One region of the Bradyrhizobium sp. 6(2017) genome, then DNA from elsewhere that is predicted to be linked to it. Evidence: predicted binding sites of a transcription regulator. Region 1 holds the regulator's gene; each other region holds the start of a gene.
What was found. Region 1 encodes LexA, which represses DNA repair genes until DNA is damaged. Its sites were predicted from a motif close to TGTTCNNNNTGTGTTCNG; they were not measured.

Region 1 (5,680 bases):
GTCGCTCGGCGAGGGCGTCTCCTGCGATCCGGGCGGCTGCGCGACCCAGGGTCCGGGCGGTGCCTTCGTCGCACTGGCGATGCGGCCGGAGGCGCTGGCCGACGATTGCGAGCGGGCGGCGCTGATCGTCACCGCGCGGCCGGCGCCGCAGGGCTGCGCGGCCTCGGTGATCGATGCCGAGCGGCTGCGGCGCCACGGTGCGCTGGTGCTACGGCGAAACAGGGACGGCTACGCCATCGATGCGGTGAAGCCCGGCGGGATCGACCGGCCGTGGTCGCCGGCGGTTCCCGGTGACGGCGAGAGCGAGACGGTCCTCCGTACACCCGCCGCCGCGCCGCGGCCCGCAGTCGATGCGACACCGGCCGAGACCGACCTGCAGGGGGATGATTAGCCGTTGCCGGGCGAGGTGCCGGTCGGCAGCTCGAACAGGCCGAGATGGTACTCGTCGGAATCGGGGCCGGCGTCGGGCTTCTTGACGAGGGTGAAGACGGCCTCGGGAAACTGCTCCCAGACCTTGAGATCATCGGCCGTCACTGTCAGCCAGCCGAACCGGAACAAGTAGCGGCCCGGCTCGGTGACGCGTCCAGCCTTTTGCCATGTGACCTTGTCGACCACTGCGCAGGTTTCCGTGAGTGCACGTCTTCCGTACGCGATGATGCGCCAAGGCGCTCGCCGATGCAAATCTCCTCATGCGCCCCGGAAGCGGAAATCCGGGGTCGCTCGAAATCGCTTAAGGTCATCCGCCGCCGAATGGCTCATTCCGCGGCGACGATGCGCTCAACCCAAAAACAGCGACGCGAATGCGGAGGGGCGCCGCTCCACAACCTTCGGCTTGTGCTCGACCTGCGGATGCAGTGCCGGCAACTGCAGCACGCTGACGCGCTGTCCCTCGACGAGCTGGGTTACCAGAACATGGCTGCCGTCGGGGAATTCGACCGCATCATGATGGCGATCGGGCACGTCGGGCTCGACTTCGTTGAACACGCCGACGCGGAAATTCATCGTCTTGGTCCAGATCCAGCGGCTGTCGTAGCGAACGTTCTCGGCGAAAGCGAGCTCGGTGCCCGGCAGCATGCAGACCGCGACAGTGGGATCGTTCTCCGAAGCAAAGCCGCGGGTCGACGTGCCGCGGAAAGTCGTGGTGATCAGCGTCTCTCCGACAATGGCGGGGCGCGATGCCACGGCGTGCAGACTATAGTCACACATCGGATGGCTCCTCTTTTCGAGGTAGCGACCCGTGCCTCTCCCTGAGGCGCAGGCCTCTACCAGAGTGGACGATAGCAAACGAGTGTCTGCTCGTTTCTGGGCGATTGTACGACTGGCCGTCGAACGCCTCAATCACAAACGCGCTACACTGCGCGAGAGGTATCGGGGCGCATCCAAGCTGGTCCGCACGCTGCGCTATCTTCCAAGGAACGATCCGATCTGTTGCTCGTTCCTGGATCGGGACGACTTTTTCTTCAAATCGTCATCCCGCTCCATATGTCTGTTCGAGCATGGTCTTTTCGGAAAACCGCTTCGCACTTTTCCGGATCATGCTCCGCCGCCGTCAGTATTTGCGATACAGCCCGATCAGCTTGCCCTGGATGCGGACCCGGTTCGGCGGCAGGATGCGCACTTCATAGGCAGTGTTGGCCGGCTCGAGCGCGATCGATGCACCGCGGCGGCGGAAGCGCTTCAGGGTGGCTTCCTCCTCGTCGATCAGCGCCACCACGATGTCGCCGGTGTTGGCGACGTCGTTGCGCTGGATCAGCGCCATATCGCCGTCGAGGATGCCGGCGTCGACCATCGAGTCGCCGCGTACCTCAAGCGCATAATGCTCGCCGGAGCCGAGCATGTCGGGCGGCACGCTGATGGTGTGGCTGCGGGTCTGCAGCGCCTCGATCGGCGTACCGGCCGCGATCCGGCCCATCACCGGGACGGCGACCGGACGGTTGCCGTCGTCCTCGGCGATCGGCGGCGTGCTGCTGCGCTTGCCGAGGGTGCCCTCGATGACGCTTGGCGTGAAGCCACGGCGGCCGTTGCCGCCGCCGGCCGACAGCTCGGGCAGCTTGATGACCTCGATGGCGCGGGCGCGGTTGGGCAGGCGGCGGATGAAGCCGCGCTCCTCCAGCGCAGTGATCAGGCGGTGGATACCGGACTTCGAGCGCAGGTCGAGCGCATCCTTCATCTCGTCGAAGGAGGGCGGCACGCCGGCCTCTTTCAGACGTTCATTGATGAAACGCAGAAGTTCGTACTGTTTGCGCGTGAGCATCTCGAGTATTCCCCCGGTTGGTAGCGTCGTTCGATTCCGAGACTCTTCAGTTGGGGCCTTCAGACGGGGCCTGATCTCGGGAGCGCAATGCTCCCTGGCGGCTTCCCGATTGTAGACACCAGCACTCGAAACAAATCATGAACGGACACTATATGTTCGATATGTGTTCCGCAACCACTTAATTTCCGGTGAACGCATCAGGCGGCGCGCAATCGGCTAGCCCGCGAAAACCTCACTCAGGCAGCATCAGGATCTCGCATTCACTGCCCTTGGCGGCGGCGGGGGCGAACGGCGGACGCACCAGAAGTGCCCGTGCCGCAGCGAGATTCCCGAGCAGCGAAGAATCCTGCTGCATCACCGGAGTCGCGATCGGCGCGCCGTCCTCGCGCTCCTCGAGACGCGCGCGCAGATAGTCCTCGCGCTGGTCGTTGGCGGCGAGGTCGCGGCCGAGCAGGGCGGTCGTGCGGACATGATGGATCGTGTTCCGGCCGCTCAAAGCCCGAATCAACGGCACCAGAAACAGGAAGGCGCAGACATAGGACGATACCGGATTGCCGGGCAGGCCGATCACCCGCATGGCCCCGAGCCGGCCGTGCATCATCGGCTTGCCGGGCCGCATCGCGATCCGCCAGAACGCCATCGCGACGCCCTCGGCCTCCAGCGACTGCTTGACCAGATCGTGGTCGCCGACCGAGGCGCCGCCGGTGGTGATCAGGATGTCGGCGCCGGTCTCGCGCGCCCGGCGGATGCCGGCGGTGGTCGCTGCCACCGTGTCGGCGGCAACCCCGAGATCGACGGTCTCGGCGCCTTCGGCGCGCGCCAGTGCCCGCAGCGCATAGCCGTTGGAATAGACGATCTGGCCAGGGCCGGGCCTTGAGCCCGGCATCACCAGCTCGTCGCCGGTGGCGAGCACCGCGACCTTCGGGCGGCGGCGCACCGCGAGTTCCGGATAGTTCATGGCGGCCGCCAGCGAAAGCGCGCGGTCGGAGAGGCGGCTGCCACGGTTCAGCAGCAGGTTGCCCTCACGGAAGTCGACGCCGGCCGGGCGGATGTGCCGTCCTGGGCTCGCAGCCTCCGTGATCGAGATGTGGTCGCCGTCGAGCCGGGTGTCTTCCTGGATGATGACGGCGTCGGCGCCATGGGGGATGACGCCGCCGGTGAAGATCCGCACCGCTTCGCCGGCACTGAGCGTCCGCTCGAACGGCCGGCCGGCGGCGACTTCGCCGATCACCTTGAGACGGGCCTTGAGATGAGCCGCATCGGCGGCGCGCACCGCGTAGCCGTCCATGGCCGACATCGGCTCCGGCGGCTGGGTGCGGCGCGCCGCGAGGTCGTGCGCCAGCGTGCGGTGGTAGGCGGCATCGAGCGCGACCATCTCCTCCGGCAGCGGTTCGGCGCCGGCAAGAACGGCGGACAGGGCATCGGCAACCGGCATCAGGGCCACGCGCAAAACTCCTCAAGGCAAATGGTCAAATACCAAGTGCGGTCAGCGCCCTTGCCACGTCATCCGTCGATGTCACGTGGATGGCTTGAAGGCCGCGCGCCCGCGCACCTTCGATATTGGCAGCCAGATCGTCGAAGAACAGGATCCGCGACGCCGGCACGCCGATCGCTTCTATCACATGATCGTAGGCCGCGGCGTCGGGTTTCCGAAGGCCGATGTTCGAGGACAGGAACACGGTCCGGAAGTGGCTGAGCAACTCGGCATAGGCGACCGAGAAATGCGCGACATGGGCCGGGTTGGTGTTGGAGAAGGCGTAGAGCGGCATTCGCCTGGCGGCGGCCGCGAGCAAGGGGGCGATGCCTGGCATCTCGCCGGTGAAGATCGAATTCCAGCCCTCGAGGAATTGCGCGTCGGTGAGCTCGACGCCGAGTGACCGGCGCAGGCTGGTAAAGAACGTCGCGTCGTCGATCCGGCCGATCTCGTGATGCTTGTAACTGTCGTCGACGACGAAACGGCCGGCGAGGTCGGCCGGCGCGCAACCGGCATGCTGTGCCCAGTGCGTCATCGCCTTGTCGAGGCTGATATCGAGCACGACGCGGCCGATATCGAACAGCAGCACGTCGACGGAAGTGGGAGAGAGTTGCGAGGTCATTGCGTGAAACCATGTACGAAAATTGCGGGCAGGCGGCAATCTCCCCGATTTGTGCGGCAGGCATGCGACTTCCCTGTCGTCCCGGCGAAGGCCGGGACCCATACGCCGCAGCAATTGTAGTGAACGGGACTCGTCGTTCCAGCGACGCTCAACAATATTCTTTTGTGGTTATGGGTCCCGGCTTTCGCCGGGACGACGGTGAATGTGTGGCACGGTCTGTGGGGCATGCGCCCGCATTCTCGCGACATGATTTGTCCGAGCCTTGCTTCTCGTTCCGCCCTCTCCTTGAAGAGGGCGCAGGGAAAGCCGGGTGCCGATCGCACCCATGGGCCCCGAGCAAAGGTAGAAAGCTCGGGGGTAGGACCACAGGTGTAACCGGAGCAATCCGGCTTTCCCTGCGCGATGGCTTACGGATTATTTCGTGCTCTCCCCGGCGAGACTGGGCTTTTTTGTCACCGCCTTCGCAAAACGCTTTCGCGCTTTGCTTGGGGACACCGGCCGCTAGGGCGTCAGGACCACACGACTTCCCCGTCCGCTTCGCGTGCTCTCGTCAGTCACACGCTCGGCGTCCACCGCATCTCACCGCAACACCCGTGACGATGCGCAGCGCCCCTCGATCGGGTGAGACGGGGAGATTCATACACTGAGTTGGGCGTGCCGATAAACAGAAAGATTTTTGCGCGAGGGGCTTGCGCCGTCGGGCAACTCAGTGGCAGGGCGGCACCGGCTTTGGCGCATCAAGGCACCCTCGGAGCCAGCCTCTCACATCCTCGAAAGCGCCAGGCCGAAATAGGCGATCAGCGCGCCGGTGCTGAGAATGATGACGACGAGCGCTTGCTCGGAGCGTGCCTGCAAGGTTTTCCGGGTCACGGTGATGACGGTCCATCTTCGAAAATCATTCTGTTCAACTAACGTGGGTTCGTGTCCGTTCCGGCTCCCTCCGAGGAACTTTCGGCTTGTCCTGGAAGCACTGATGCAGTCCGTGAAGACCCCTCGCAATTGGGCTGCCGTGGGACCCCAGGTCGCCTACCGCACCTCGACCACCGTCCTCCTTCACGAGCGTCCAACCGGTGCGTCAGACATCGGATATTTGGCTAGTCGGCCGGCCGGCATCCAGAATATCAAGCACCGGACAGTCGGGGGTGGCGCCGTCGGAGCATTGCGCAACCGTTTCCGCCAGGATGGATTCAAGCTTGACGAGGTCAGAGAGTTTTTTACGAACGTTCGCCAGATGTGCGCTCGCGATCTTGTGCACGTCGGCGCACGGAGCGCGTCCTGGCCCTCCCAGAGCCAGCAAGGCGCGAATCTCCTCAAGTGTGAACCCGAGGTC
Region 2 (5,680 bases), 4.8 Mb from region 1:
CACCCCAGCGCTGCAAGCGCCGCGAGATCAGCGAGACCTCGATGCTGTGCGGCGCGACCAGCATGATCGACTGGCCAGCGAGGTCGGGCGCGGCGAAGCTGTTGGCCTCGCCGGTGTCGGCGGCGGCGAGCGGGATCGATACCTCGAAGGTCGAGCCCGAGCCCGGCGTGCTCGCGAGCGTGATGCGGCCGCCCATTCGCTTGACGATGCGGTCGCTGATCGAAAGTCCGAGGCCGGTGCCGCCATAGCTGCGCGCGATGCGGTCGTCGGCCTGCTCGAACTCCCGGAAGATGCGCTGCTGCGCTTCCGGTGCGATGCCGATGCCGGTGTCGCGGACCAGGAAGCTGATCTCGTTCGGCCAGATGCCGGGCTCGACGATCAGCGCCACGCCGCCGCTCGCGGTGAACTTGATGGCGTTGCCGGCGAGATTGAGCAGCACCTGACGCAGCCGTGCGGCGTCGCCGGCCACCTGCATCGGCAGCCGCTCGTCGACATAGGCGGCGATCTCGATGCCCTTGGCCTGCGCGCGCGGCGCCAGCAGCTCGGTGATGTCCTCGATCAGGCCGGAGAGCGCAAAGGCGCGGTGCTCGAGATCGATCTTGCCGGCTTCGATCTTGGAATAGTCGAGCAGCTCCTCGATCAGCGCCAGCAGCGCGTCGCCGGAGGTCTTGACCGCCTTGACGTAGGTCGTCTGCTCCGGCGTCAGCTGCGTGTCCATCAGCAATCCGCTCATGCCGATGATGCCGTTCAGCGGGGTGCGGATCTCGTGGCTCGCCATCGCCAGGAAGCGCGACTTGGCGCGGTTGGCGGCGTCAGCCTGATCGCGCGCTTCGGCCAGTGCCCGCTCGCTCTCGGTGCGGTCGGTGACGTCGCGACCGACGCTCTGCATCTCCGCGGGCGCGCCGGCATCGTTGCGCACAAGACCCTCGCGCCAGGCGATCCAGCGCGGCCCAAACGGGCCTTCGATCTTCTGGTCGTAGACCCGCGTACCGTTGGCTTCGAGCGCGGTGTCGCCCTGTTCGAGCAGCTTGAGCGTGGCGGTGCTGCCGATCAATTCGCTGCGGGAGGACTGCGCCAGTTCGCAATAGGCGTCGTTGGCGTAGGTGATGAGGCCGTCGAGGTCGCGCAGCACGATCAAATCGTCCTGCGCCTCGAACAGGGTAGAGGCGCGCTGTTCGGCTTCCTGCAGTTCCCAGTTGCGGTCGGCCATCGCCTCATTGTGCATGGCGATGGTGCGCAACCTCCGCCGCATCAGCCGCAGGCGGATGCCGAGCGTCACGATCCAGAGGCAGGCCAGCGCGAACAGGAAGCTGACCCCGATCGCGAATGCATTGGGGTCATAGCCGCTTTGCTGCGAGAGGGCGCCCGAGATGAACCCGAAGGCGCTGCCGAATGCGATGGAGAAGATCGTGAAGGACCGGACGATCGTCGCGACCCAGGAATGGCGCCGCAGGAAGCGGCGAAGGCGCAACTTGATCCGGAAGAAACGCCCCATCAATGGTGGCCCTGAGAGTGCTTGAACTGCCGATGACGATGCGTCGGTCACATTGCAAAGTGCTTGAAGTTGGTGGCCGTTTCGCGGTGCCCTCGGAACAGGGTTAGCGGAGGGTTAACTCTGCCAGGACCCGAGCGGCGGAGGGCGCGCGAGGTGCAAGCGACGCGGATTCGAGGCGGCGGTGTTCGCCGCGGGCGCTGACGATCAGGGCCGCGGCATCGCGGGCCGAAAACGTCTTCGACTGCACGAAGACGCGATAGTCCGACGGACCGTCATGCGAAAGGTAGATTACCGGATCGCTCGCCGAGGGATTGCCGGAAATCCCGATCAGCTGCGGCACGGCGTTGCTTTCGCAGGCGCCGGCCTCGGCATCGTCGATGTCGTCGATTACGGTGAAGTCGGCGGCCTCGGCGCTGTCGGCGATCTGGACTCGGACCGTGGCAAGGCCGGGATCGTCGGTGAAGCCGACGTGAAGCTGGGCCAGCCAGGAGATCGATGCGATCTGCATCGTTGCGCCGCCGACCTCGATGCAGGGCCGGGGACCCGGCAGCAATTCCGCGCGGGCAAATACCGCGGCCACGGCAAGCGGGACCACCGAGGCCAGAATCTTCAAACGCAACATGACACAACTCGCTCGACCCAAGCGCGCCGCGGATCGCGGTGCTTATGGTTTGCGGAGCGTAAATGAGAGTGGTTACTGCCGCGTTGACGCGGCGGGCATCGGGCGGAAAACGGGAGAGAGCTTCGGTTCTGACGCGTTTTCTTCATGCGAACCGGTGCCCATCCCGCATCAAGTGCGGGACAGGCTTCGCCGGAAAACGCTACGCCGCGCGGCGCAAATCGTCGGCCAATGCACGATAGGACAGCGCCTCGGCGAGGTGCAGCCGGCCGATCGTCTCGGCGCCGTCGAGATCGGCGAGCGTGCGCGCCACCCGCAGCACGCGGTGATAGCCTCGCGCGGTGAGGTGCATGGTGTCGGCCGCCTCGCGGAGCAGCTTCTGTCCATGCGCGTCGGGCTGCGCGATGGTCTCGAGCAGCGAGCTCGGCGCTTCCGCATTGGTGCGGACATTCGGCATGCCGGCCGCCGCGTAACGCGCGAGCTGGATGTCGCGTGCGGCCGCGACGCGCCGGGCGACCTCGGCCGAACCCTCCGCAGGCGGCGGCAGGATCAGATCCGCCGCAGTCACCGCCGGCACCTCGATCCGCAGATCGATGCGATCCATCAGCGGGCCGGAAATCCGCATCTGGTAGTCGGCGGTGCAGCGGTCGAGCCGGCCGCGCTTGCAGGAATAGCCGGGCTCATAGGCGTGGCCGCAGCGGCACGGGTTCATGGCCGCGACCAGCATGAAGCGCGCCGGATAGGTGACGCGATGGTTGGCCCTGCTCACCGAGACCTCGCCGTTCTCCAGCGGCTGCCGCAGCGAATCCAGCACGCGCGGATCGAACTCCGGCAACTCGTCGAGGAACAGCACGCCCTGATGGGCGAGCGAGATCTCGCCGGGCTTGGCGCGCATGCCGCCGCTGGTCAGCGCCGCCATGCTGGCCGAGTGATGCGGACTGCGGAACGGGCGCCGCGCGGTCAGGGCGCCGTCGCGGATCTCGCCGGCGACGGAGGCTATCATCGAGACTTCGAGCAGCTCCGACGGCGACAGCGGCGGCAGGATCGAGGGCAGCCGCGCCGCCAGCATCGATTTGCCGGCGCCGGGCGAGCCGATCATCAGCAGATGATGCCCGCCGGCGGCCGCGATCTCGAGCGCGCGCTTGGCACTCTCCTGGCCCTTGATGTCGCGCAGGTCCAGAAGCGTCTCCTCGCGCTCATGCACCTTCGGCTGCGGGCGTGACAGCAGCTGCGTGCCCTTGAAGTGATTGGCGATCTGGATCAGCGAGTGAGCTGCGATGATCTGGATGTCCGGGCTCGCCCAGGCGGCTTCCGAGCCGCAGGCGGCCGGGCAGATCAATCCCTCGTCGCGCGAATTGGCGCCGATCGCAGCAGGCAGCACGCCCGCCACCGGCGCGATCGAGCCGTCGAGCCCGAGCTCGCCGAGCACGGTGAAGCCACCGAGCGCATCCGGCGGGATCGCTCCGATCGCCGCCATCAGGCCGAGCGCGATCGGCAGGTCGTAATGGCTGCCTTCCTTGGGCAGGTCGGCGGGCGCTAGGTTGACGGTGATGCGGCGGGCTGGAAGTGCGAGGCCAGAGGCGATCAGCGCCGAGCGCACCCGCTCCCTCGCCTCCGACACCGCCTTGTCGGGGAGGCCTACGATCGCAAAGGCCGGCAGTCCGGGCGCGACCTGCACCTGCACGTCGACCGCGCGAGCCTCGATCCCCTCGAAAGCGACGGTAGAAACCCGCTGGACCATGCTGCCCCTATCTTCCGCCACCCAAGGTAGCGGAGCGGGCCGCCCAGCGCAAGAACATTAAGGGAACATCCGGGGGCGACGCGCGCCGTCCCCAGATGCGCCGCCGAGCCGAAATCCGGCTCCGCTAGGACACGCAATCTCTCGCTGATCCTGCCGGAGGGACGTGGCACCCGATTGAGGGACCGATGGCGTGCGACCGGCAAGCGACTCACGTATCGTGCCGCTGATCGCTCACCGGCCCGGTAAGCTGGAGAGGCGGGCGAAATCGAATGCGCGCTAAGGGCGTACAGCTAGCGTTCGATTTCTCGCGGCGCGAAAAGTGATTCGCGGTCAATAGGTTATCTAACTACTTGATTCAAAAGCCGGAATCTGGTACAAAATCACGAGGCAGGCAACGCCGGAAGTAACCCGAGTCACGCTTTGCGTGACAGCCGTATGGATGCCTCACCTTGAGGGTGGGACTACAAACCAGCGGTGTCCTCAGGGTCCGGGGGCCTGCCTCACTTTTTGGTACTGGCCTGTTTCGGGCAATAGTGGCTAGTTCAAATTTGAGGGCGGCCTGTTTTGAGTTGAAGAACGATTGGACCGGATCAACAACACTATTGGCAGAGCCACAGTCAGAGCCAGTACGGGCAGGCCAATCGTCAGCACAGCGAAAACCGCCGGGTTGACAGTACCGAACAGCCACATAGCGCCTATTACCAACTCAATCACGGCTAAGGCGATCAAACGGCCCCAAATTGATTTATTCATTTCGTGGCCGCCTTGTAGTGATCGAAAATGCGTCTCTGCTCAGGAGTCGCGCGGCTGAGAAAGTTGTCGGGCATTAGCTTGAGTCCGTACTCAAAAACCTGACCGTTGCGACCTCGCGCCATTCGGGGCTCAAGTGCGATAGCTGGAGAGACATCAGCGCTAGTGACCGACTGATAGAACGACGAGGCGATTGAATCGCTCAATTGAAGGCCAGCACGTTCGGAATTATCGATGGCGGCGATCTGGTGAATTGGGTCCACCACAGACCATTTTAGATCACCCCGCCGCAAAAACAACGCGTTGGCTTTGCTCTGCATTCTTAGCCAACATAGATACGCTTGTAGGTGCCCGTATCTCAGGCCCTTACGGCGCGCAAATTCAAGGCGTACAGTGCGCGACTCTCCATAGTCGCGGTAGGAGCGCTGCTCGCAGAAGTCGGTTACGCGCTCCAGTAGGAGCCGTGTAATCCACCAGTAGAACCAGGTTCGGCCAGCAAGCACCGAAGCAGCTTCCGCCTTCTTGTTCCGGTAGCCGTGCATATTGGCTTTGTTCGAGATGACCGCAAAGCAGCGAACTGGCAACTTGGCGATGCTGGCGCAAACCATTGCGCGCCGCCAATCGTCTAGGGGCTGAAAATGCAGGGTCCGGCGCTGTTCTAGGCGAATCTGCTTTAGAATGTCGCGCACCCAAACGGTCTCGCGCTGGGCTTCCGCGCGGACGACTAAGGCGGAGAGAACGAACCATTCGCTCGCACCATTGGGGTCAATCGGACGAACGCTAGCGACTCCATCGTCGCCGGATTCGTCAATGTACGCCACGTAGGAAACTTTAGGCATGGCTGTCAAAAAGTCTCAGATCGAGAAGTTTAAGCAAGCCGCCCGCGACCTCGAATCGGACGACAGCGAAAAGCGATTCAACGAGAGGCTGGGCAAGATCGCGAAGCAGAAGCCTTCGCCTAAAAAGGCAAGGCGCGGCAAATGACTTTGCTGATAAGGGCGACCTTCCATCGTCTTGCAGTCGGCTGTTGCCGAGCAGCTAACTGGCTGGCCCCTTCAGGCGCTTCGACAGTGAT
Region 3 (5,680 bases), 3.6 Mb from region 1:
GGCGGCGTCGGCCGACCTCAACTACGGATCGCCCTATACCGTCCATCAGCCGCTCAACGCCTATAGCTGGGCCGGCCCTTACCTCGGCGGCAACATCGGCTATGGCTGGGGTTCGGTCGAGAACAACCCGACCAAGCCGTCCGGCTTCGCCGGCGGCGTGCAGGCCGGCTACAATTTCCAGAACGGCACCCCCTGGGTGTTCGGTATCGAAGCCGATATCCAGGGCTCCGCAGCGGACGATCGGTTCGCGCCCTGGAAGTTCTCCAATCCGTGGTTCGGCACGGTGCGCGGCCGCGCCGGCTATGCGGTCAACAACGTGCTGTTCTACGCAACCGGCGGTCTCGCCTTCGGCGAGCTGCGCGGCGAAACCTTCGGCATTTCGGAGACGCATACCAATGCGGGCTTCACCGTCGGCGCCGGCGCCGAAATGGGCTTTGCCCCGAACTGGAGCGCCAAGATCGAGTATCTCTACATCGATCTCGCCAGCAGCAACTTCACGATTACCGGCGGCGCGTCGAACGGCTACAGCTTCAGCCTGGTTCGCGCCGGCATCAACTATCACTTCTGAGAACAAGAAAACGTCAGATATCAACTCCCGGCCGCGCCTCGCGCGGTCGGGTTTTTCTTTGTGCTGATGACGTGGACATCATGCGCAGCAGCACGCACGCCACGGCGTTCGCGAAGCCAATCGCGCCGCACGTGTCGGTTATGCGGGCACCGCCAGTCGCGTCCGCATCATGCAGGTGGTCACGCAGCGAGCGCGAGCCCCGCGCCCGGCAGTCAAATCACACGCAACGCTTCATTTGGCGTTCATCACGAGCCGCGCGCCGCGAGCGCTCCTCATGAAACCACCAGGTTGACCGCCTTCGGGCCCTTGCCCTTCTTGTCTGGTTCAACCTCGAACGTAATGCGCTGTCCTTCAGTCAGGTCCTTCAATCCTGCACGCTCGACAGCTGTGATGTGAACGAACACATCGCGGCCGCCATCGTCAGGTTTGATGAAGCCGTAGCCACGCTCTCCGTTGAAGAACTTGACTGTCCCAGTCATGGCCATCGGGAAAACTCCTCCCCCGTATTGCTCCACCGCTACGCGCACGCCGCGTAGCGGTTGACCGACATTCGCTTGTCGGAAGCTTGGCCACCTGAACAGGCCGGTGTCACGCCGCCGGTCTGCCTGGATTTATTTCGGCCTTGTCACTCCGCCGCAACCATTCGCGGAAGCGGAACGTAAAGCCAGTCGTAACAGGATGAGCATAATACGGTTCCGCGCGCGTTGCCTACGATCAATTCGAACTTTTCAGTGGGTGCTGCGGATTAAGCCTTGAGCGTCTCGAGTCTGAAGCGGCCAGCGCCGCCTTGACCGAGCGGCTTCTCGAGTTCGGGCAGGATGATCTTCAGCTCACCTGCCAACGTCCACGGCGGATTCACCATCAAAAGGCCGGTGGATACGAGGCCGCCGTCGGTTTCTTGCGGTGCCACACTGAATTCCAAACGCAAGCATTTGCCGGCAGGCTGGCTTGTTGCTGCCGCTGCGGCAACGCTGTGCGCGAGCTCGTCGGTGGCCCTCCGGGATTTTACGGGGTACCACAAAAGATACGCGCCGGTCGGCCATTTCGCGAACGCTTCAGTGAAAGCACGGGCCAGTCGTTCGAACTCATCCTTTGCCTCGAACGGTGGATCGATCAGCACCAGACCGCGCCGCTCGTTCGGCGGCACGAATGCGGGCAGCGCCGTCCAACCATCGAGATCGACGACGCGCGCCTGCGCATCACGCCGCAACGCATCGATCAGTTGCTTGCGCGCCGTCGGTTCGATCTCGCAGGCGGTGAGGCGGTCTTGGGGCCGCAGCAGCGCACGCGCGATCAACGGCGAACCGGGATAGGATTTCAGTTCACCTCTCGAATTGAATGCCCTGACGATGTCGAGATACGGCGCGATCAGCGGCAGCGCCTTGTCGGAGAGTCGCGCCTGCATCAGCCGCGCGATGCCGGTGAGCCATTCGCCGCTGCGCTGCGCTTCGCTCGATGTCAGGTCATAGAGTCCGGCGCCGGCATGGGTGTCGATGACGCGGAACGGCGCCTGCTTTTCCTGCAGATAGGTCAGCATGCGTACCAGCACGATGTGCTTGATGACATCGGCAAAGCTGCCGGCGTGAAAGGCGTGACGGTAGTTCATGGGATAGCAATTACCACGTCATTGCGGGGGGAGCGACTTTGTCCGCCGAAGTCCGGAAAGCGAAGACGGAAGCAATCCGTCTCACCATGAGAAAGTCATGGATTGCTCCTCGCAATGGCGCGAAGCAATGGGCTGGAGCATTTTCGGTTCTGACTGAAATCAGAACCGGAGCTCCAGCTTCCTGTTTTGACGGGTTGTCTTCACGCGAAGCGGTGCCCATCCCGGATCAAGTCTGGGACAGGTTTTCGCTCAAAAACGCTCTAGCCGCCGCGAACCGGCGGCATCAGCACCTGATCACGGCGACAGGCACGGCGGTCGGTTTCCTCGCAGGAACGGAATTGCAGGTCCTTGCTCAGGCAGATCCGCACCTCGCTGAGCCGCCTGCTGTCGCAGGTCACCGCGATCGCCGAGCTGCTGAGTCCCGGATTGACCTTGATGAACGCCGCCTCCAGCTCGTCGGGCGCGATCGTCTTCGGCTCCGACAATTGCAGGAATTCCTCGGGGATCTTCACCGCAGCGCGGGCCTTGCGGATGGCTTCGAAATAGGCCCGCTCGCCGAGGCCGGAGCAGGTGCCGTGCTTGTCCCACTCGTTGTAGATCAGCCCGGGCGCCGGCATCAGGTCGAGCATCGAGGTCATGATGTTGCGGGCGAGCCGCGGCGAGGGCCGCTGGCAGTATTCCGGAAAGCCCCGCTCATATTGCGGCCATAGGCCGTGGACCACGAAGGAATACGGCCGTCCGCTGCACTGGGCCTGCGCGCCACGGCCATTGTTGCCGCGCTCGCTCGCCGCCTCGCAGAACGAAGGCGACCACGACAGCGACAATACGTAGAAATCGAACTCGCCCGGCGCATTCTGGCGGCGATCCTGGGCCGATGCCCCCACCGCACCGCATAGAACAAAGGCAATCGAAATCAGAAATCGGGAAATTGTGACCAACCGCGGCATCAAACGCTCCCCTCACTCGACCGCCCGGAGCCTAACAGGCCACCGGAACATTTCAAGAACAAAAGCCGCCGTCTGAATGGCGGCGGCTTCTGCTGTCAGCAATCTGGTCGGAGATTAGGGCCGGGCGGCCTTGCAGGACGGGTTGTAGGCCCAGTTGCGGTCGAGCCCGGTCACGCACCATTCGACGCCTGGGCTGAGGCTGAGTGAGTCGCTGACACCGGCAAAACCGCCGTCCTCGATGATCGAATAGTGTACGCCGCGCACCTTGCCGTCGCTCAACATCACGTCGCCCGAGCAATAGCGACGCGGAATATTGTCGGCCTGCCAGGGGCGGAAGGCGGTTTCGTGGATCCGGTTGAAGCCGGTGATCACGAGCGGCGAATTCCAGAAAGTGGCTTCCTTTTCCTGGAATTGCTCGCTGATGACCCTCAGCGCCCTCTCGCAGGGCGCCACATTGCCGTCATAGCGCGGGCCGGACAGCCAGAAATTCAGCTCGAACGGATTGGCGGCCTCGGCCGTACCCCCGAACGCCAGCAGGCCGACCACGAGTGCGGCGCCGAGGCCAAGCTTTTGGCCGAGTTTAGTGCGAGAGTTGAACAGGTTGCGCATGGGAATCCACCCGATGATCCGATGCGCGGACGGTGCCGCGAAGCCCCGGCAAGGTCAAGTGCAGCGCGGCAACACCTGCGGAGAAGTCCACTTCTAGCGACCGGCTCGTTCTTTTCACGGTGGCCGGCGCACTCTATGTTGCTTCAAGCGAAATGGAGTCTGCGATGCGAAGGAAATTGGCCGCGTGCCTGGTTGCCGTTTGCGGGATGCTGGCCGTCGTACCGGCGCGAGCCGATTGGATGCAGCCGGTGCCGCCGTTCAAGGGCAATGATACCGGCGGTATTATCGCCTATACGCTGGCGGTCCAGAGCGACGCCCGGCAGCTCGCTGTCGATCACTGCGCCTCCTACGGCAAGGTGGTGAAGTTCCTTGCGGTGCAGCGCTATCCGGGCGGCTATCTCTCCTTTGCGTGCCGCTGGGTGCCCTACGGCGCGGCTCAGAGGCCGGTGCGCACGCTCTACTGAGCGCGCCGCTCCATTCTCCGATCGTTCAGCCGGGAGCTCACCGCATGACCCGACAGCTTGCCTTGCTTGGTTCGGCTGTTTGCCTTGTCTTGTCCGCCGGCGCCGCAAGTGCCGTCGACCTGCCGACCCGCAAGGCCGGGCTGTGGGAGATGAAAATGCTGCGTACCGGCGGGCCGATGCCGGAAATCACCATGCAGCACTGCACCGACGAGACCACCGACAAGGAAATGAGCGCGGCGGCATCGCCGATGGCCAAGGAAGTCTGCTCCAAGCAGGATATCCAGAAGACCGCGACCGGCTATGTCAGCGATTCCGTCTGCAGCGTCGCCGGCATGACGGTGCAGAGCCACGCCGAGATCGTCGGCGACTTCAATTCCGCCTACATGGTCAAGAGCACCTCGCATTCCGAGGGCGGCGCGGCCGGCACCCGCGACACCACGATGACCATCGAGGCGAAATGGCTTGGCGCCTGCAAGGCCGACCAGAAGCCCGGTGACATCGTCATGCCCGGCGGCATGAAGATGAACGTCAAGGACATGGAAAAGCTGAAGGGCCTGCTGCCCAAGCAGAAGTAGGGCGCAGCGCACTGACGTCGCGCGCCTGAATGTATCGCCTCTCATCTCGAGAGGCTGTGACGCTTTGCACCACCTCCATTGCGAGAAGCTCGCGACAAAATTGCAAAGCAATTTTGCGCTGAAGCGACGACTTGTCCGCCGAAGCTCGGCGAAGGCGGACGCAATCCAATTCGCAGCTTGCTTGTCGAGGAGCGATGGCTGCTTCGCGCAGCCTAACATCGAGCGCACGTTCGCTCGCCCCGTTAGATGCGATGACATGGATAGCGCGCATCACTTGCGAGGTGTTGGCTTTGATCGCGCACAATGCCAAGGGGTTGCAGGACGAAATCAGCATCATTGAACGATCGCTGCGTGCCTCGCGATCGAGCAATCTGAGAGAGCGAAGACGCGCATCGCATTCTTCGCGCTGCAAGTGTGCTGCGACAGCATGTCGTTTTTGAATCGCTCCAGTGTTGCGCATCTTGAATCGTTCCAGTGTTTCGCATCGTGTGCGCTTCAATGGATTCTATTTTGCGCGTGTGGAATTTCGCTCAACCCGCCGATAAAAGTCCGCCCCAATCGATGCCCGCTGAGTTGCGAACGCGCGGCTCGGTCAAGATTTCCTGGGCAGTGTGGGGATTGTTTGGTGGGAATGGCTTCGTCGCGGAGCATGCGCGGCTTGCTCGGATCAACGGCTGCGATCAATGCGGCGTTTCTCGGTTCGGTGTTGCTCGTGCCAGCGGGGGCAAACGTCGCCAACGCTCAGGCGCAAACCAGTGCTCCGCCGAACAATGTAAGCGTGCTCCCTCCGGTGACGGTGAATCAACCTGATGTGGCAACGAAGCGCGGCGCCGTTGCTTCAAGTCAGCGCACCAGGACTTCGCGAACGACTGCTGTAAACCAGCGCCGCAATGCGGCGCCCGTTCAGAGCC
Region 4 (5,680 bases), 410 kb from region 1:
AGATACGCCGAGCGCTCGTCGGAAGTGGTTTCGACATGGCGCAGGATCGCGAGCGAGATCAGCTTGTCGGCCTCGGCCAGCGCAATGCCGCGCACGCCCATCGAGGTGCGGCCGGTGAAGACGCGCACATCGGTGACCGGGAAACGGATGCACTGCCCGCCGGCGGCGGTCAGCAGCACGTCGTCACGCTCGGTGCAGATCTGCACGTCGACGATTGCCTCGCCCTCCCCGAGCTTCATGGCGATGATGCCGGAGCGGCGGACGTCGACGAAGTCGGACAGCTTGTTGCGGCGAACGGTGCCGCTGGTGGTCGCGAACATCACGTCCAGATTGCCCCAGGAGGATTCATCCTCCGGCAGCGGCATGATCGTGGTGATACGCTCGCCCTGCTCCAGCGGCAGGATGTTGATCAGCGCCTTGCCGCGCGCATTCGGCGCTGCCATCGGCAGCCGCCAGACCTTCTCCTTGTAGACCTGGCCACGCGAGGAGAAGAACAGCACCGGCGTGTGGGTGGACGCCACGAACAGGCGCGAGACGAAATCCTCGTCGCGGGTCTGCATGCCGGCGCGGCCCTTGCCGCCGCGGCGCTGCGCCCGGTAGGTCGACAGCGGCACGCGCTTGACGTAGCCCGCGTGCGACACCGTCACGACCATGTCCTCGCGCTGGATCAGGTCCTCGTCCTCGACCTCGTCTTCCTGCTCGACGATCACGGTCTTGCGCGGGGTTGCGAACTGCTGCTTCACCTCGGCCAGTTCGGTCTTGATGATCGCCTGAACGCGGGCGCGCGACCGCAGGATGTCGAGATAGTCGGCGATCTCGGCTGCGAGCTTGTCGAGCTCTTCGGAGATCTCGTCCCGCCCCAGCGCGGTCAGTCGCTGCAGCCGCAGGTCGAGGATCGCCCTCGCCTGCTCCATCGACAACCGGAGCGTGCCGTCGTCGTTGATGCGATGCCGGGGATCGTCGATCAGCGTGATCATCGCTTCGACATCGCGCGCCGGCCAGTCGCGCGACATCAGGGCCTCGCGCGCGGTGTTCGGATCGGGCGAGGTTCTGATGACGCGGATCATTTCATCGATATTGGCGACCGCGATCGCAAGGCCGACCAGGATGTGGGCGCGGTCGCGCGCCTTGCCGAGCAGGAATTTGGTCCGCCGGGTCACTACCTGCTCGCGGAACGCGACGAAGATGGTGAGCAGGTCCTTCAGATTCATCGTCTGCGGACGACCGGAATCCAGCGCCAGCATGTTGGCGGGGAAATTCGACTGCAGCGGCGTGAACCGATAGAGCTGGTTGAGCACCACATCGGGCACCGCTTCGCGCTTCAGCTCGATGACGACGCGATAGCCGTCGCGGTCGGACTCGTCGCGCAGATCGCCAATGCCCTCGATCTTCTTCTCTTTCACCAGGTCGGCGATCCGCTCGACCATCGTCGCCTTGTTCACCTGATAGGGAATTTCGGTGATGATGATCGCTTCACGATCCTTGCGGATGGTGTCGATCGCCACCTTGCCGCGCATCACGATCGAGCCGCGGCCGAGGTGATAGGCCGAGCGGATGCCCTGGCGTCCCAGGATGACGCCACCGGTTGGGAAATCCGGTCCGGGAATGATGTTGATGAGCTCGTCGATCGAAAGCGCCGGGTTGTCGATCAGCGCCACACAGGCGTCGACGACCTCGCCGAGATTGTGCGGCGGGATGTTGGTCGCCATGCCGACTGCGATGCCGCCGGCGCCGTTGACCAGAAGGTTCGGGAACCGGGCCGGCAGAACTGACGGCTCCCGCTCGGAATTGTCGTAGTTCGGCTGGAAATCGACGGTGTCCATGTCGATGTCGGCGAGAACGGCGAGCGCCGCCTTCGTCAGCCGGGCCTCGGTATATCGATAGGCCGCAGGCGGATCGCCGTCGACCGAGCCGAAATTGCCCTGCCCGTCGATCAGCGGCACGCGCAGCGAGAAGTCCTGCGCCATCCGGACCATCGCATCGTAAATCGACTGGTCGCCGTGCGGATGATACTTACCGATCACGTCGCCGACGACGCGCGCCGATTTCACGTACTTCTTGTCCGGTGTGTGTCCCTGCTCATGCATCGAGTAGAGAATGCGCCGGTGCACCGGCTTCAGCCCGTCGCGCGCATCGGGCAGCGCACGCGACACGATCACGCTCATCGCGTAATCGAGGTAGGACTTCTTCATCTCGTCGAGAATGGAAACGGGACGAATATCTGAGGGCACCGGCGGCTCGCCGGGCTTGTCGTCTTCGGGTTCGGACAAAGGGGAAATCCGGTCAGTTCTGTTGGGGAATCATATAGCGTATCGAGGGCCTGATAACCACCCTTACGCGGCTCCGGCAAGCCGTTTTTCCCTTCGTTTTTTCATGCACTTACCGGCGACATTGCAGGTTCCTGGCGGGCCTGCTCTGCGTAGCAAAATGCGAGCTCGCGAAGACCAGGCGGAACCGGCTTCGCAATGCCCTTTTTCGCTCAGTTACTGGCCGAAGATCACGGCATGCATGATCCGCCCGGGCATGAAGGTGAACAGCCCGGCAATGACCAGCGCGCCGAAGAAAATGCCGATCATCGTGAACTTGTGGCGGCGGACATTGTGGCTTCGCGCGGCCGTCACGCCGAGCACCAGCATCGCCAGCGAGAAGATCGACAGCAGGTGGATCGGGCTCCATGGGCCCAGCAGCCGGATCTGGTGGATCCAGAACGAGCTCCCTGCGACGATCAGCATCAGGATCACCCAGATCCAGCCGAGCGTCCGGTGCGGCAGCGTGCCCTTCGGTGCGGCGAGCTGAATCGAGCCGAGCACGAAGGCGGCCATCGCCGCGAAGGCATGGAACGGGATCGCAGGCGCAGCGTCGAGCAATGGCGCGAGGCTCATGATGGCGGCCCTCGGGTGATGCGCGCGGCCAGGCATCGCTCGCCGCAGGCCGATGTAAATATCATTCACATAAGCCTGTGTCAAAGCACGGGGAACCCGCAAAGGCATCTTCCGATAATCACGTAATATCAGATTGATACGAGATTATCCTCATAGTCCACACAAAGGACTTCCCTCGCACGTCGTACCGCCGCCCCGGGAAATGATCTTCACGAGGGCGACGCCTGACAGAATGTGGGAGGCGCGATCTCGTCAGAACGGGATGTCGTCGTCCATATCGCTGTTGCGGCCGCCTGCGGCGACTGCACGGCGCGGCGCCGAGCTGACCGGTCCGGCCGAGCCGAAATCGCTGCCGCCATCATCGGAGAAGCTGCCGCCTCCGCCGCTGCGCCCGTCGAGCATCGTCAGGTTGGAGTTGAAGCCCTGCAGCACGACCTCGGTCGAGTACTTCTCGACGCCGCTCTGGTCGGTCCATTTGCGGGTCTGCAACTGACCCTCGATGTACACCTTGGCGCCCTTCTTCAGATACTGCTCGGCGACCTTGCAGAGACCTTCGTTGAAGATCACGACGCGGTGCCACTCGGTCTTTTCCTTGCGCTCGCCGGTGCCCTTGTCGCGCCAGGTTTCCGAGGTGGCGATCGACAGATTTGCGATCGGACGGCCATCCTGCGTCCGCCGGATTTCCGGATCCTTGCCGAGGTTTCCAACCAGGATCACCTTGTTCACGCTTCCCGCCATCGCATCATCTCCACTCAAAAACCGGGCGCCGGACATCGGCCGCCACTCTCAACCTTCGCCACTTACATTGCAGGCGTCGTGGATGACCCTATACGCCGGCGCCGGCCCGACGCCTTTGCCGTCGCGCGGTTATCCACGATTATTGAGATCGAGATATAGCATCGCCGCCGTCACCGTTCCAGTTTTGTTCGCCACAACCTGCCGTAGCAGCCGGCGACGGCGTTGGCGTGGCCGCCGGTCACGGGATCAGCGGTTGCCCCGCAGTGATCACTCAGAAAACTTGCAACAAAATCAGCACCTTGCGTGGTCGGCACTTCTTCCGCGAGTGTTGCATTTGGGAGACGGCGTTTCCGGTTGAATCAGCGTATAGATTCCAACCATGGCGCGGGCGCTCGCGTCTGAGATCGTGCTTCGGGACCAGTTGGAAGCCGATTTGGGAAGCTGGGGATTGATGATGAAGAAGTTTTTGCTCGCGACCGTTGCTCTGATTGCGTTCGCCGCGCCGGCGGCGGCGGCCGATCTGGCTGCCCGCCCCTATACCAAGGCGCCGCCGATGATCGCCGCCGTCTATGACTGGAGCGGCTTCTATATCGGCGCCAACGGCGGTTGGGGTTCGAGCCACAATTGCTGGGATCAGCTCCCGGGCGGCACTTTCATCGGATCGGATGGTTGCCACGATGCGACGGGCGGCGTCGCCGGTGGTCAGATCGGCTATCGCTGGCAGGCGGGCACCTGGGTGTTCGGCCTCGAAGCGCAGGGCGACTGGGCTGACCTGAAGGGCAGCAACGGCAGCGCGATCTTCCCGGGCCTGTTCACCAACCAGAGCAAGATCGACGCGTTCGGCCTGTTCACCGGCCAGATCGGTTACGCCGTCAACAACGTGCTGCTCTACGCCAAGGGCGGTGCAGCGCTGACCGACAACCGCTTCAGCACCTACTTCACGCCGACCGGCGCGCTCGGCGGCCGCGCCACCGACACCCGCTGGGGTGGCACCATCGGCGCCGGCATCGAAGTCGGCTTCGCGCCGAACTGGACCGCTGGTATCGAATACGACCACCTGTTCATGCAGGACAAGACCTACAACCTCACCACCCCGAATGGCGCGCTGTTCAGCACCATCCGCGACCGCCAGGACGTCGACTTCGTCACCGTCCGCGTGAACTACAAGTGGGGTGGCCCGGTCGTTCCGCGCTACTGATCGCACGCAGCGGATCTGATCCAGACGAAAGGCCGGCGTTGCGCCGGCCTTTTTGTTTGCGCGATCGAACGGCCGAACGCCCCGGTCCATAGCATCGGAGACCGGAGCCAGCCTCGCGCCGGCTCTCCTATTGGTACGTGCGCACCTCGCGCGCTCGTTTTCCGTGCATTGTGGTTTCCCGGTTACACAACCTCCGCGATTTCTGTGTAGAAACTTTTGCTCGTCACGCAACATTCCCGTGACGCTCCCTCCAATGTTTGGAGGGACAAGAAAATGGGCAAGAAAACGGGACTCGGACTTTGAAAATCAGGAATGTTTTGCTGGCATCGGCCGGCATGCTCGCACTGAGCACTTTTGCACCTGCGATGGCCGCCGACATGGCTGCACGCGCCCCCTACGTGAAGGCTCCGCCGCCGGCCGCGATCTACAACTGGACCGGCTTCTACATCGGCGGCTTCGGTGGCTATGCCAGCGAGGATTCCGGCAATCCGAAGATGGAAGGCGGCTTCGGTGGCGGCACCATCGGCTACAACTGGCAGGCCAGCAACATCGTGTACGGCCTTGAGGCCGACGGCGCCTGGGCTGACGTCAATGCCTCCGCCACCGGCTTTGGCATCACCGCGACGAGCAAGATCGACGCGCTCGGCACCGTGCGCGGCCGCCTCGGCTTCGCGGTCGACAAGGTGCTGTTCTACGGCACCGGTGGCTATGCCTGGATCGACAACAAGATTATCCTTAGCGGCTTCGGCCTGACTACCTCGCAGAGCAACTTCCACTCCGGCTGGACCGTCGGCGCTGGCATCGAAGCCTTCATCGCGCCGCAGTGGTCGATCAAGGGCGAGTACCTGTATCGCAGCCTGAG

Region 2: G6P99_RS00970 (YifB family Mg chelatase-like AAA ATPase) is a predicted target of LexA. The motif match lies at 3,906-3,923, and genes of this name have one in related genera.
Region 3: G6P99_RS08390 (ribonuclease T2 family protein) is a predicted target of LexA. The motif match lies at 3,165-3,182, and genes of this name have one in related genera.
Region 4: G6P99_RS23195 (single-stranded DNA-binding protein) is a predicted target of LexA. The motif match lies at 3,795-3,812, and genes of this name have one in related genera.

What each region holds. Positions count from the first base shown of each region.
Region 1 is NZ_CP049289.2:5,389,714-5,395,393, reverse strand. Features, by position in the region: partial or broken gene G6P99_RS25265 (ComEC/Rec2 family competence protein) at 1-391, shown strand, start outside; gene G6P99_RS25260 (hypothetical protein) at 388-615, opposite strand; gene G6P99_RS25255 (hypothetical protein) at 778-1,206, opposite strand; gene lexA (transcriptional repressor LexA) at 1,550-2,254, opposite strand; gene glp (gephyrin-like molybdotransferase Glp) at 2,487-3,698, opposite strand; gene G6P99_RS25240 (HAD family hydrolase) at 3,724-4,350, opposite strand; gene G6P99_RS25235 (MerR family transcriptional regulator) at 5,426-5,680, opposite strand, start outside.
Region 2 is NZ_CP049289.2:205,100-210,779, reverse strand. Features, by position in the region: gene G6P99_RS00980 (PAS domain-containing hybrid sensor histidine kinase/response regulator) at 1-1,495, opposite strand, end outside; gene G6P99_RS00975 (hypothetical protein) at 1,599-2,117, opposite strand; gene G6P99_RS00970 (YifB family Mg chelatase-like AAA ATPase) at 2,317-3,855, opposite strand; gene G6P99_RS00965 (DUF3800 domain-containing protein) at 4,605-5,426, opposite strand; gene G6P99_RS00960 (hypothetical protein) at 5,443-5,589, shown strand; gene G6P99_RS00955 (hypothetical protein) at 5,644-5,680, opposite strand, start outside.
Region 3 is NZ_CP049289.2:1,778,095-1,783,774, forward strand. Features, by position in the region: gene G6P99_RS08375 (outer membrane protein) at 1-568, shown strand, start outside; gene G6P99_RS08380 (cold-shock protein) at 841-1,053, opposite strand; gene G6P99_RS08385 (23S rRNA (adenine(2030)-N(6))-methyltransferase RlmJ) at 1,314-2,174, opposite strand; gene G6P99_RS08390 (ribonuclease T2 family protein) at 2,435-3,121, opposite strand; gene G6P99_RS08395 (hypothetical protein) at 3,236-3,730, opposite strand; gene G6P99_RS08400 (hypothetical protein) at 3,895-4,194, shown strand; gene G6P99_RS08405 (DUF3617 domain-containing protein) at 4,239-4,769, shown strand; gene G6P99_RS08410 (hypothetical protein) at 4,723-5,229, opposite strand.
Region 4 is NZ_CP049289.2:4,982,866-4,988,545, reverse strand. Features, by position in the region: gene gyrA (DNA gyrase subunit A) at 1-2,270, opposite strand, end outside; gene G6P99_RS23200 (DUF2306 domain-containing protein) at 2,484-2,882, opposite strand; gene G6P99_RS23195 (single-stranded DNA-binding protein) at 3,135-3,620, opposite strand; gene G6P99_RS23190 (outer membrane protein) at 4,075-4,818, shown strand; gene G6P99_RS23185 (outer membrane protein) at 5,124-5,680, shown strand, end outside.